DNA from 3 places in the Candidatus Protofrankia californiensis genome. Region 3 is predicted to be linked to each of the others. Evidence: riboswitches for the same ligand, from Rfam matches in the RefSeq annotation. Region 3 holds a riboswitch; each other region holds the start of a gene.
The links. A riboswitch is a leader RNA that binds a small molecule or an ion and turns the genes downstream of it on or off. The one in region 3 is predicted to bind cyclic di-AMP.

Region 1: it holds a riboswitch for cyclic di-AMP, as region 3 does, so the genes downstream of both, DD1DGNOD_RS31210 (C40 family peptidase) here and DD1DGNOD_RS03235 (transglycosylase family protein) in region 3, are expected to answer to the same signal.
Region 2: it holds a riboswitch for cyclic di-AMP, as region 3 does, so the genes downstream of both, DD1DGNOD_RS25380 (C40 family peptidase) here and DD1DGNOD_RS03235 (transglycosylase family protein) in region 3, are expected to answer to the same signal.

The regions. Positions count from the first base shown of each region.
Region 1 is NZ_CAAAFT010000278.1:3,949-8,575, reverse strand. It holds partial or broken gene DD1DGNOD_RS29530 (transketolase-like TK C-terminal-containing protein) at 1-640, shown strand, start outside; gene DD1DGNOD_RS27100 (hypothetical protein) at 667-813, shown strand; gene DD1DGNOD_RS15150 (cold-shock protein) at 905-1,333, shown strand; cyclic di-AMP (ydaO/yuaA leader) riboswitch at 1,979-2,140, shown strand; gene DD1DGNOD_RS31210 (C40 family peptidase) at 2,143-2,874, shown strand; gene DD1DGNOD_RS15140 (peptidoglycan-binding protein) at 3,348-4,061, shown strand; gene DD1DGNOD_RS15135 (hypothetical protein) at 4,246-4,500, shown strand; gene DD1DGNOD_RS15130 (S1C family serine protease) at 4,493-4,627, opposite strand, start outside.
Region 2 is NZ_CAAAFT010000489.1:27,569-32,195, forward strand. It holds gene DD1DGNOD_RS25375 (4-hydroxybenzoate 3-monooxygenase) at 1-1,079, opposite strand, end outside; cyclic di-AMP (ydaO/yuaA leader) riboswitch at 1,580-1,783, shown strand; gene DD1DGNOD_RS25380 (C40 family peptidase) at 1,972-2,973, shown strand; gene DD1DGNOD_RS25385 (PHB depolymerase family esterase) at 3,375-4,028, opposite strand; gene DD1DGNOD_RS27540 (MarR family winged helix-turn-helix transcriptional regulator) at 4,285-4,627, shown strand, end outside.
Region 3 is NZ_CAAAFT010000058.1:3,685-8,175, forward strand. It holds partial or broken gene DD1DGNOD_RS03220 (DUF6247 family protein) at 1-273, opposite strand, end outside; gene DD1DGNOD_RS03225 (ATP-binding protein) at 385-1,836, opposite strand; gene DD1DGNOD_RS03230 (DUF3151 domain-containing protein) at 1,952-2,386, opposite strand; gene DD1DGNOD_RS03235 (transglycosylase family protein) at 2,599-3,330, opposite strand; cyclic di-AMP (ydaO/yuaA leader) riboswitch at 3,336-3,500, opposite strand; gene DD1DGNOD_RS03240 (transglycosylase family protein) at 4,019-4,491, opposite strand, start outside.

The sequences.
Region 1 (4,627 bases), on a different contig from region 3:
CATCGGGGTCGGGGAGGACGGGCCGACGCACCAGCCGGTCGAGCAACTCGCCTCGCTGCGGGCCATCCCCGGCCTGCTGGTGATCCGTCCCTGCGACGCCAACGAGGTTGCGCAGGCGTGGCGGGTCGTCATGGGTCTGCGGCGGGAGCCGGCCGCGCTCATCCTGAGCCGGCAGGCGTTGCCGACGCTGGACCGGACCCGTTACGCTGCCGCGTCCGGGCTTGCCCGTGGGGGCTACGTCCTCGCCGATGCCCCCGACGGCGATCCCGAGATGATCCTGATCGGCACCGGCAGTGAGGTGCACCTGGCCCTGGCCGCCTACGAGGAGCTGACCGCGCAGGGTGTGCGCGCCCGCGTGGTCAGTCTGCCGTGCTGGGAGCTGTTCGACCGGCAACCCGCGCAGTACCGCGACCAGGTGCTGCCACCGTCGGTCCGCGCGCGCGTCGTGGTCGAACAGGCCTCCACGCTCGGATGGGAACGGTACGCGGGCACCGACGGGGCGATCATCGGTATGCAGACCTTCGGCGCGTCCGCCCCGCTACGGGCGTTGCAGACCAAGTTCGGGTTCACTTCGCAGGCGGTCGTCAGCGTCGCCAAGCAGTGCCTTGCCGCCGTCCACACGTTCCGCGATCCGGCGTAGATCTCAGGGCCACGAGCGCGAAAAGCATGATCGCGTTTCCGGTGGCCTGCCGGCCACCGGGGCACGCCGCGCTGGGAGCCGGTCAGATGGTTGACGAGTCGCCCCTGGCCGGCTCCGGGCGTTTCCTCGATCACTTCTTGTCGATCATTGTTGTGGTTCGCGTGTCGGCTTGACCTGACCATGCGCAACTGGGAGTGTGAGTAAACCTCATGGTTGGGGGGTGTTGGAGCTAAGCTGGCACAGAGGTTCTCTACAGGGGTAGACGTGGTGGGTACTGGTAGGATTTTGCGTTTCGACGGAATTCGTGGCTACGGTTTTATAGCGCCCGATGCCGGTGGCGACGATATTTTCATACACGCGAACGATCTTCAGGATGAGAAACACCTGTTCCAGCCCGGAACGCTGGTGGAGTTCGAGGCGGAGGAAAGCGACAGGGGCCCGAAGGCGTCGGTTGTCCGCCTTGTCCGTCGGGTTCCGGCCCGCCCGTTGCTGTCGCATTCCGAAAGCACGAACGTCGGGCGCTCGGGTACTGACGACGACGAGATGTGCGACGTCCTCACTATCGGGGAGTTCCGGCACCTGCTGACAGAGACGCTTATCGAATCGGTACCGACCCTGACCGGCAGTCAAATACACCAGATACGGCAGCGGCTTACCAGCCTCGCACAGGCGCGTGGCTGGGTCGAATCCTGATCGGTTCGAACGGCGCTGGTACCGGCGAAGGCGGTGATCTCCCGCTTCGCGGTGATCCACGTGCGCTACTGACCACGCTGTGCGCACGGGTTGATTCGTAATGCTGTATCCGCGTGCTCGCCCGTCTGCTCGTCCGCAGACGGGCACGCCGGTAGGTAAGCCGATGGATACCGCGGTTTCATATTTTCGCTTTTGATCTGTATTGATCTCGATCCATATGGGTGTTCCGGCCGCAACGGCCCACCGGCGCCCGCCCTGCCGGGATCCTGAAGCTGCCCGCCGGGGGAGGCGGGATACCCCGTGGACGGATATCCGTGGACGCGGGCCCGCGCGGGACCGGATCGCACGGTGGCAGAGGAACACGGTGGCAGAGAAAAATGTCGTTGCCGGTCTGCGCCGGGTGCTTCACGATACGCACCGGAGGACTCCGGCAATGGTGCGCAGCCCCGCCACGCTGCGGCTCACCGGTGTCGTCCTGGCAGCTGCCCTGAGACGGCTTGTGCAAATGATACGCAGGGTAAGCATTTTGCGCCGACATGCCGAGAAAACTGCTACTTGCGACTACCGAAAGTAGTTCGCTACGTTGGCCGAGCTCTCAACGGCACCGGACCACACGCCGAGTTCTGTCCATGGTCCGGCGTCTCCAACTAGTAATCGCCAGGACAGAAGCGGGGGACCCACCTTCCGCCGGATGTCGCCACCGCGGCGCCGTCCTTGGGGTGAAGTCGGCTGCGCGTTCCCGCGCGCCGACCGGGCTTCCCGGCCCGAACCCGACAGCTAACCTCGCAGGCGTATGGGAAGGATCATCGTTGCCTGCATATCAGGTGAATTCAGGTTCGGCTGCCGTAAAACATCCCAGGCGGGGTCGTCATCGCGCGCGGACGACCCGGTCCACCCTTGGCCGGATATCGGCACGTACGGCGGTTGCCGCCGCGGCCACCGGAACCGTGGCCCTCTCCGGTCTGGCCGCCCCGGCCTGGGCGAACGACCGGGGGCTGGAGGCCAACGGGGCCAACGGGGCCAACGGGGTCAACGGGGCAGGCTGGGCCGACGCCGCCACGACCACTGTGGCCGGTGTCCGACCGGCCACCTTCACGATCACTCCGGCCACCTGGTCGGCGACCTCGTCGCCGGCTGCCGCCACGGGGGCGGTGTCGGCGCAACCGGTGAGTTTTTCGACGTCCTCCAGCAGCTTCGGGGCGAAGGTCGTCTATCTGGCGTCGAAGCAGGCTGGCAAGCCGTATGTGTGGGGCGCCGAGGGCCCGCGGGCATTCGACTGCTCCGGCCTCGTCCGCTACGTCTACAAACAGCTCGGCCGCAGTATTCCGCGGGTGTCCAATGCCCAGTACGGTGCCTCCCAGAAAATACCGAAGAGTGCCAAGCAGCCCGGTGACCTCATCTTTTTCGGTCGGCCGGGAAGTATCCATCACGTGGGGATCTACGCGGGGAACGGAATGATGTGGGCCGCCCCGCACAGCGGAGCCGTGGTCAGGCTCCAGAAGGTCTACACCAACAACTACCTGGTAGGTCGTATCAGGTGAGACCGCTGCCCCGGGTGAGCAGTCCCGGGCATTTTGTCACCCCGAACCGGTAACGCAGGGAATTGCGAACCGGTAACGCCGTGAGTTGTTTTTCTGTCGGTATCCGGCAGCCATTTCCTGAGCCCCGAACGAGTCCTGTAGCGGACGTCGAGAAAGCACGTCACCTTCGGTTCGCATGGCCCGAAATAATGGCCTGAACGAATGGTTCGCATGGCCTGAAAAGTTGGCCTGAACAGTTGGCCTGAACGGTGCCTGCCCGTCGTCCGGAACAAGGCTGGACGACCCTGGTGACGGCGTGCTCGACGCTGGAAACGGTGTACCGGTACCGCTACCGGAAGAAACAGTACGGGCCGCTTCAACGATACCTTTAGGTGAGATGTCTGAGTATGGCCAAAGGAAAACATAGGAAGCAGAGTCGGTGCACCGGCGCCGCATTAGCAACCACTGTTGGGCTCATCGGAACAGCGGCTGGAATGATGCTGACTGCGGCCCCGGCCGGCGCGAGTCCGGCGTCCGCTTCCGCCATCGTTCCCGACGCGACCATCGCCCGTGTCGGCATGAACGCGGGACTGCCCAGCTGCCAGGGGGTGCCGCTGAGCACCTGGGTGGCGGTGGCTCTCGCGGAGTCCGGTGGCAACGCCAAAGCGCGTAACCCGCGCGGCGAGGACTCCCGCGGACTCTGGCAGATCAACGTGCGGGCCCACGCGAGCTGGCTGGCGGGCCGGAACCTGTTCGATCCGGCCACCAACGCGTGGGCGGCGAAGAAGGTGTGTGAAAGCCAGGGTGTGCGTGCGTGGGGTGCCTACACCAACGGTTCCTACCGCCGCTATCTGACGCGGGGGAATGCTGCCGCGGCCGCTGTGAGCACCCGCCCGACGACCACACGGGTATCACGACCGAGCACTCCGGTCCCGCCTGTCACCGGGATCCACTACACCAACAGGGACTGTTCGGCCCCATCGTCCGGTGGTCAGTCCGGTGTGGCCATAAGAAACGGAAGTCGCCTGCGTACCGAGGTCGTCAGGATACAGCGACGGTTGGCCGACCTCGGATATTCTCTTGCCGTCGACGGGAAATTCGGCCCGCAGACCACCAGGGTGGTGAAGGAATACCAGCGACAGCACGTACTTGCAGTTGACGGTATAGTCGGCGCACGCACTCACGCCCGGCTGTTCCCGTGCGGCTGACGGTTTCGTGTGATTGACAATATGTGATTGAAAATGTGGAATTGACAATTCCGTTGTCCGTGGCCGACCCGTCGTCTGCTCCGGCCCGGCTGACCGGTCGGTCAGCCGGGCCGGAGCAGACGGACAACGGGCACACTGTGTGCCGGCAGGTTTCGCTCGGTTCCCCGGTGGAAGACGAGCGAGTATGCCGCGGCTACGATCAACAGGCTGGGTGCCTCGCCTCGCCCCGCTGTTGGTGCTCATGGCCGTGGTCGCTCTACGTCTGGCCGGTCACGGGAGGTATGTAGTTCTTACGCTGACGGTCGTCAGCCCGATGCTCGCCGCCATTCTCATCGGCCCTCGGATAACCATGGTCTATGCGTTGGCGGCGCTGTTACTGGCCGGCCTGCTCGGAATTCACACGAATCTTTACAACGGCGACTACGGTCGACTTAGGTGAGCGCCAGTTCCTGGGGGACGACGATGACGTCGACGAGTGCGCCGCGCCGCCACACGGTCAGCTCGAGCGGACGTCCGATGGTCTCCTCGGTCATCAGTCGCTGCAGGTCCCCGGGGGTGGCGACCGG
Region 2 (4,627 bases), on a different contig from region 3:
GCCTGGCACACCTCGGAGTAGGCGTCCAACGGTCGTTCGTCCGAATTGTGAAGGGCTGCCGCTACCGCCAGCGCGAGCGTCTCACCATCGGCGATGGCAAGCCCGGCGCCTTTGGCCGCCGCCGGCGGCACTCGCCGCGAGGCGTCCCCGGCGAGTAGGAGACGTCCCAACCGCATCGGTTCGTAGAAGAGTGAGTCCATCGTGATGACGTTCGGCGGTTCGAGCAACGGCCCTTCCGCCAGTTTCCAGTCGGCGTCCACGGCGAGGCGGGTGTGCAGCTCCTCCCAGATCCGCTCGGATGGCCAGTCCGCTGCGTCGGTTGCGGCCTCGACCTGTAAATAGAAGCGACTCGTCCGGTGGTCGCGCAGCATGTGGCCGGCGAACCCCTGCGGACTGATCCCATAAATGATCTTATCGGTAGATGGAGCGACTGCAGCAAGGACCGCAAGCCATGCCCATGGGCTGCCATGCTGTCGGGTGTTGCGCAACGCGCCCTCGGGAATCGACCGGCGGGAAACACCATGATGACCGTCGCAACCCGCGATGAAACGGCTTTCCACGGTCCGCCGCTGCCCGTCGGCTGCGACGAAGGACACGGTAGGGTGGTCGGAGGTGAGCGCGTCCAATGTCACGTCAGTGGCATCGAACTCGATGACGCCACCTGCGGCAAGGTAGGCGGCGACCAGGCCGGCGACAAGCTTCTGCTGTGGGTAGACAACGTGATGGCGTCCGCCCGCGTGCCGAGCATACTCAACAACGAACGCTCGGCGACGATGCCTAAACTCACAGTTGTGGTGCGGGGCACCCTCAGCCCTCAGGCCGTCGGCAAGCCCATTGCGCTCCAGGACGTCCACCGCTCCTGGTCCGAGTAACCCGGCACGTGGGCGACTTTCCACCCTCGCCCGGCTGGCGCACTCAAGCACAAGCGTGTCGACACCGCGACGAGCCAGTATGACCGCGGCTACGAGACCCGCGACACCCGCACCGATCACGACGACGTCCGCGCGTTGTGGACGTGACCGCCGGGCAGGTGCATCCGGTCGGAGTGCGGTACGCCCATCCGGTGCGGACTGCGTCATAGCGACTGTCTCTCCAGGGAGCGCCGAACGGTTCTTGATCACTAGCCGCACCACCTTGGTCACGTGAGTGAACAGACGAGGCGCTGTCAGCGTACGACGCCAGACTCCTCAACCCGTCAGGAGGCCGACAATCTGGAACAACTCAACCGGACAACCGTGATGAACAGGATGAAAATCTCTTCAGTTCACACCAACGTTTGCTACTCAAAGTAGTGAGACATCTACTAGAAGTACTCAAAGACCCCCCGTCGACCGACTGCCGCCACTATGGCGTAATGTCATCCTCCGCATCCTGCAAGTCACGGAACACGGAGCGTCAGCCGAGGGACCAAAAGTCACGAACCAGCAGGTCATGCACGGCGGCGAGCCAGTCGGTGAAGGAGGACGAGGAAGAGCCGGGTATGGCACTTCATACAGCTACTCGCCGTAGTTGTGAGGGACTAGTGTTTACTAGCGCCATCCTTATGAACTAGTCTCGCGCCGACGTCACGACACACCGGACCGAAATGCCGAATCCTGCCCACGGTCCCGGTGTTCCCTCCGAGTCGTCACCAGGGCAGGAGCGGGGGACCCATCCTCCACCGGACGGCACCGAGCCGCGGTGTCGTCCTCGGGGTGAAGTGCGCAGCGCGATGGTCGCGTGACCCACCGGGCAGCCCAGCCCGAACCCGACAGCTCACCTCGCAGGCGAACGGGAAGGATCACAGCCTTGTCTGCGCATGATGTGCAGCTTGATCCAGAACCATGGTCACGTTCGTCGCAGACGGCTTCGCCGTCATCCCGCCGGCACCAGGTCGACCGGCACGTTGAGCGCCCGACACGTGGCCGGCACCGCGCACCAGTATCACAGTCCGGAGCAGGTCGCTCGCGAGCCCGGGCCGCGGTCGCCGCGATGACCACCGGCACGGTTGCGGTGTCCGGAGTTGCCCTGGCCGGATGTGCCCCGACCGACTCGGGTCCCGACGAGGCTTCCGTCACCTCTCCGATAACGCTCGGAGCTCAGTTCGGAAGTCAGGCCTCTCTTGCCAACCTGCGCACCTCCGTCATCAACCCGACGTCTGCGACCAGCCCAGGGTCGATCGCCAGCCAGGTACTCAACCAGACCGACCTGCGCCCCAAGTCGGGGGCCGTGCTCAGAGTCACGAATCCGGACGTTTCGGTTAAAGCCGATCGGCCGGTGGAGATGGGATTTTCACTCGAGGACGAGACCACCCACGCGCCACTGGCCAATCAACTCGTCAAGGTCCAGGTGAAGCTGCCGGACGGATGGGCGACCTTCAAACACCTTTACACCAACGACCAGGGCTTCACGAGCTATACAGCCAAGGTTCTCACCACCACGCAGATCACCGCTATCTTCGACGGAACCGACGCCCTGCGGTCAACACGGTCGACCAATGTCGGTACGCTGACCGTGGTCCCCAATTTCGTACCCGCACCTCCGGCGCGGGTTTCCCAGGCGACCACCCGTAGCGGCTCTCAGATCTTCGGCACCAATCCGTCACCGGACGCTGCTATCTCGAGCGCGATCGGAGCGGCCAGCTCGTTTGGTGAACGGGCTGTATATCTCGCGGCGCAGCAGGCCGGCAAGCCCTACGTCTACGGTGCGGAAGGCCCCTACTCCTTCGACTGCTCAGGCCTGGTCCAGTACATCTTCAAGCAGCTGGGACGCAACCTCCCCCGCACGGCCGAGGCGCAGTACCAGGCGACCACCCGGGTATCACAGTTCAACAAGCAGGTCGGTGACCTGATTTTCTACGGTTCACCGGGTAATATCTACCATGTTGGTATTTATGCCGGTAATGGTAAGATGTGGGTGGCGCCGAAGTCCGGCGACGTCGTCTCACTGAGAGTTATCCACACCACGTCGTATTCCGTTGGCCGGGTCGTCTAGCTGATCTGACCAGCCCGCGTCGACATCCGGCCATCAGCACGCCGCCAGGCGTAGCGGTTACGGCCTCATAAACAATCCACAAGCGGGTTCCTGCGCAGCCTCCCCCTCCGGTTGCGCACGAACCCTGCCACCAGGTCGACGTTGTCGGAGTCAACGTCGACCTGGTGGCACCCCGCACCCCACGATAATGACTTCCGCTGGCCGGACCGAGCCAACCCCCCCAGCTCGGAAAGTCCGGCGGAACAACAGGCTTCCGCTGGCCGGTCGTACTGCACCCCCCCCACAGTGCGGCCGGCCGGCGGGAGTCGACATCGTCCCGCCGGCCGGGTGTGCCGCCGGAGACTCAGGCCCACTGGGGAACTTCTCTTCAGCAACAACAGACGACCGGACATTCGGCTTGACTAAAGCTTGAAGTCCCTGGAGAAGTCCCACAGATCACGAGTGGTGCTCTCGTTCCATGTCGTCTCTTCGACATGCCGGACATGAACCTCTGGTGGGCAGCTCTGGGCCTGCCCGACCGGCCCCACCACCCCGACGGCGGCGAACTTCTGGCCGCTGCCGAGCGCTGCACAGGCAGCCAGGAGGGCCGCGTGCCCACCCTCACCAGCACCCCAGATGTAGATCCGGGACGGGTCGATCTTCGACCGCTCCTGCGAGACGTAGCGAACAACATCACGCAGGTACTGCACGTCCGCACCCTGTGGGTCGTCCAACCTCCATTCACTGTCCACGGCCTCCGGGTAGACCACGGCGAACTCCCGCCGGTCGGCGAGCACCGAGGCTCTGCTGGCCTTTTCGATCGCGCTCGCGTCACTGCTGTCGTCATGCAGGACGAGGACCAGCGGCAGCGGCTTGCTGGGGCTGGAGTCGGCGTGAACGGCAAGCTCACGCTCGGCGGAAGCGTACCCTGCCGGTATTTTTGCTCGCTCGGTGTCCGGGCTGCCCGAGCGGGACACGTAGATCCAGGCGACCACGAGCACGGCACCAATGATCAGTACCCGCTTGCGGTTCTTGGCCCATAGCTGTTTCCCGGCTTTCAGCGGATTCGATACCACGAGACAACCGAACCACACCAGGAGCTGTCGATTCGGCAGATTCGCCTCGCGGCGCACACAAGTCGGGACCTACCTGGAGTGTGCTGGCTCACACCCGGGCAGCTTGTGGAGCAGCGTTGTAACCACGAGTAACCAGACAGGCGTGATCGCTTCGGCACCCACGATGCGGCTCGTTCGTCAACGTGGTGTATCCACCAGAATCTCAACAACATCCGATTGCGGGGCATACGGCTGCCAGGACAGGGGTGAAGCCGAAGTGGATAACGGTCAGGAACTCGACGATCGGCTAATCAAGATCGAACATGAACTGTCGGTGCTCAGCCGGCGCGCCGAGCGCTTTCGGATGGCCATCGCCGACGAGTCCGGAACGGTCCTGGACCGCTCCGCCTACCTGCTACTCAGCCACATTCACGAGCACGGCGCCGTGCGGCTGACGACCCTCGGCGCGGTGTTCGCCCTGGACATCTCCACGGTGAGCCGCCAGGTCGCAGCACTTGCCACGGCCGGACTGGTGGAGCGCACCACCGATCCCAGCGATCGGCGGGCAACACTGGTGAAGCTGAGCGCACGCGGCCAGCAACGCTACCTCGCCACCCGCT
Region 3 (4,491 bases):
GGGGTCTCCGGCCTCTATGCGTCGACGGTCCGCGAGAGCACCGGCTTCGATCTCCGGGTTGGCGGTGAGCACCGCCTGCCCCCACCACTTGTCGATCACTGCGGTCACCGGGTCGAGGTTGAGGGTGTTGTCGGCCTCTGCCAGCGCGATCCGCAGTTCCGTCACGAACATGTCGCGATCGTCTGGACGGAGCGCATCACGGATCGCGGGCCCGTTCTTCTCAACGCGGTTGCGGACCCCGTAGATCGGGATGGTGTCGGCCGTACGATCCATTGTTCCAGCCCGTGGGTAGAGCAACGGCGAGGAGAAGCGACAGTGTCGACCGCGTGATCCGCTGTCCTCGTCGACAGAACATGTCAACAGAACAGTTGCCGCCTGCCGCCGTTACGGCGGGGAGAAGATGTCGGCGGCTGTGACGGTGAGGGCTCCGGTCGGCGGGTTGCGGATCTCCTCGCGGGCGCAGATGGCAAGGCGGATCGGTCCGGGACGCTCCGTTGCCCGCCGGCCGTCACCGTCCTGTGGTCCGGTGCCATCGGCATCCAGATGATCTTCCGTGGGCAGGTGGGGCCCCAGGGCACGGATCTTCTCCTGGAGGCCGGCAGCCAGCCGCCGGCCGTCGACGCTTCGCGTCCACTTCGCCTCCCCGGCAAGCACAGGATGTCGGTCTCGGCCGGCCAGTACGACCGCGTCGATCTCGTCCCGGCCGCCGGTGCCCCAGTAGGGTCCGACCGCGACGATGTCCGGTCCCAGCGAACCCGCGACGGCCAGCCGTCGCAGATGCTCCCGGAACGACTCCTCCCAGGGAGCGCCGAAATGGTCGTCAAGGCTTTTGAGCAGCACGGGTAGCAGTGCTTCCCCGAGACCGCGGTCGATCTCGGGGCGGAACCGGGAAAGTATTCCGAGATAGAAGGCGAGAAAGTTGTCGGCGATCCGGTAGACACGGCGCCGGCTGCGAGGAGTGTCGGTCACTGGCATGATTCGCTCAACGAGCCGTAGTTCGATGAGCCGGTCCAGGGTGCGCGCCGGTTCGGCCCGGATGTAGTCCTTAATCTCGTTGTACTGCGTACGGCCCGAGGCGATGGCGTGTAGTACCGCCGCCGGATGTTCGCCGTGCTCCACTTCGGTCGCCAGCACAAGCTGTCCCTCTGTGAGCAGGGATGCGCCGGGTCGGCAGGCCAGCCGCAGCAGGTTGTCGGTGATGCCCGCATCCTGATCCCACCACGACAGGTACAGCGGTACCCCGCCGACCAACCCGTACACGAATGCCCGGTCGGCCGGCGTGAGCCCGGGCAGCATCAACGCGGCCTCGTTCGGGCGGAAGGGATGCAGCGACAGCGACAGGTCGAATCGGCCGTAGAGCGGCGCCCGCTGTTCCTGTAGCGCGGTCATGTGCCGCACCGCCGACCCGCACAGCAGCAGCCGCAACTTGGTCCTACCCGCGGCGCGGTCGAGGAAGGCCCGCAGCACTCCTGGAAGATCCGGTGAGGTTGCGACAATCTCCGGGAACTCGTCCAGGACGACGAGAAGCGGCTCGTGCTCCGCTGTCGCGGCCAGGTCGTCGAGTGCGTCGTCCCAATCGGAGTATGGGCGCGCGAGCAGGTCCCGGAACCGCCCGGGGACGCCGTCCACGACCTGGCGGGACAACTGCGCCAGCTCGCCCGAGGCCGCGCGGCCGGCACCAGTGTGGAAAACCGACCGCCGTCCGGCGGCGAAGCGGTGTAGCAGGGCGGTCTTGCCGACTCTGCGCCGTCCCCATACCACTGCTGGCCGTGGGTCGGTCGAGGCCCACCAGCGTTCCAGCGCTGCAAGCTCTTCGGTGCGATTGACGAACGCCATCCGCCTCTACTCACGTCGCGTGCTACTTACATCATCTGTAACTTACGTCGGATGCTAGTAGGCTGCCGGCAAGCCACGGGTGTTCCGGCGGGGTGGCGTGCCGTTCGCGAGCGGCTCAGATGTCCTTGACTCCCAGGATGTCGGCCACTTCGGGGTCGCTGTCGGCGAGGAAGTCACGACAGCGGGTGGCCTCCTCGGTCTCGCCGATTGCGCTGGCTGCGCGGCCCAGTGCCGCGAGTGCTCGAAGGAAGCCCCGGTTGGGTTCGTGGGACCAGGGAATCGGCCCGTGTCCTCGCCAGCCCGCGCGGCGTAGCTGATCGAGGCCACGGTGGTACCCGGTCCTGGCATAGGCATAGCTGGCCACCGGGTTGCCGGCATCGAAAGAGCGTTCGGCAAGCGTTGCCCAGGCGAGACTGGAGTCGGGGAAACGCCCTGCGACCGTCTCCGGGTCCTCGCCGGTACCCAGCGCCTTTGCTGCGGCGGGATCGAGGGTGAGCTTCGTTGGCGGCGGGCCGCCGAGCAGGTCCGATCGTCCGGATGAGGTTGTCATGGGGTCCATCCTGCCCGGTCCGATCGGCTTCACGTTCGGCCTGCGGGGGAATCCGTCAGGCGATGGACCTGCCGGGAGGGGGTGGGCCGGCAGGTCCATCACATGATCGGGGTCCGAGGGTGGTGGAGCACCGGACGGCGACCGGGCGGAACACGATCGGATCACCTGTGATCTTTTAGCCACGAAATATCACATGATGTACATCTTGTGTGTCACAGGACGGTTGGGTTGGTGACGGTGACGTCCCAGAGGTTCTTGCCGACCACGCCGGCCTTGCCGTCGTCCACCCGAGTCAGATAGGAGTAGAGCGATGCCAGACCCTGGGACTCCCGCCCGAAACGTCCGTCCACCTGGAGAATGAACTTCTTCTGGCGCATCTCGCTCTGCCAGACATAGGCGTCGGGGCGGACCTCGCCGGACAGAGCGCTGGACAGCGTCGTTCCGGTGAAGTCCGCCGAGTCCAGCAGGGCCTTGGCGCGATCCAGCGTCATCGCCGGTTGTGCCGGAGTGATCGCGCGCTCTATCGCACCGGCACTGGACGTGCCAGCGGACGACGACGGTGCCGGGCCGTTGCGGGTCAGGCCCATCTTGGCCGCGCAGGACGGCCACGGGGACCAGCCGCGGGAGTTGTAAAGCTTGTAGGCGGCCTCGTCCTGGAGCGCCGACGGCGCGTCGCTGGGTAGACCGGAGTAACCCAGACCGCGCCAGGTCCCGGTGTCGAACTGGTAGGCGCCGTAGTAGCCGTTGCCGGTGTTGATCCGATAGTTGCCGCCGGACTCGCACTGACGGAGCTTGGCGAAGTCGTCCGCGGTTGCGGCACCTGCGGGTGCGGCCGTGACAGCCAGACCGCTGCCCACGAGTGCTGTTACGGCACCGGTGGTACGCAGGACCTTCATGACGGTGGAGGGATGCTGCGGGGCGCGGTGCCTGCCACCAGACGGCATGTGGGTCGGTCCTTCCCGTCGCCTACGAGGTGAGCTGTCGGGTGCGGGCGGGAACAAGCCCGGCCGGTAGCGCTGATGGGCGCTGCCGGCTTTACCCCAAGGACTCCGTGTGCGGACGTCCGGATGTTGGTTCCCCCGCTCCTGTCCTTGTGGCTCCGCGGTAGATCGTGCCGTACCGGACGGGGACAGGATTCGGCGTCCGTCCGGGCGGCCTCACCGATCCGGTGAGTGGGAAGAACTCTAGCGAGTCTGGCTCTATCGAAGCAAATCGGGGTGTCGGATGAACTACACCCACGTGACTCCTATCACCCGAATGGGCTAAACACCTTGAACAAGTGACTCTACCTGGCGATCCGGACCTCTCTGTGACAGGGTCGTCTTCTTCAGATTTTATAACTTAAAGTGATAAATTCAGTCTTATCCGTATTTCTGGTTGCGCTGACTGTCACCTCTCAAGTGCTCTGGGGAGCAGGACCGCCCGGATCGGTCCCTGGGCCTCTCGGATCGGCTTCCGGACCTCTCAGACGGGCTTCGCCGATCCGGGAGGGACCTCGGATCCGGGCAGGGACCTCGAGTGCGAAGCGATCGTGATCGCGCTGTCTGCGGTCCTCCAGCGCGATCCGCCGCGTGCCTGACCACGGGCGAGCCGGCGGCTGTCGGTCAGGTGAGCCGCCGGCTGTCGGGTCGTTCAGGCGAAGGTGGCCGCCCGGGTCCGTGGGCCGCAGATGCCGTCCACCCGCAGGCCCTTCGAACCCTGCAGAAGGCCGGCCGCAAAAGCCGACTGGGGGCCGTAGCGACCGTCGATCAAGATCTTGTAACCGAGCGCGTTCATCTGGAGCTGCCAGGCTCGTACGTCCGATCGCACCTGATGGATCAGCCCGGTGGTGAACAACGTGCTGTCCGGGGCGTCCAACAGGCTCTCCGCGCTCTGGCGCACCACCAAGCGTCGGGTGCGGGTCGAGTCGGACGGCGAGCTCGGGCTCGCCGACCCCGCGCCGGACGAGCTGGCGTCTGCCGCAAGTTGGTCGGCGCCCATCCCCTGGCCGCAGATCGGCCACTGGCCGAAGCCGGATCGGACAGCCAGTCTCAGCGCGGCCTCGTCCTGGGTGGCTGGAGAGGCGCCGCTGGGCAGCCCCGTGTAGCCGAGACCCTGCCAGGTGC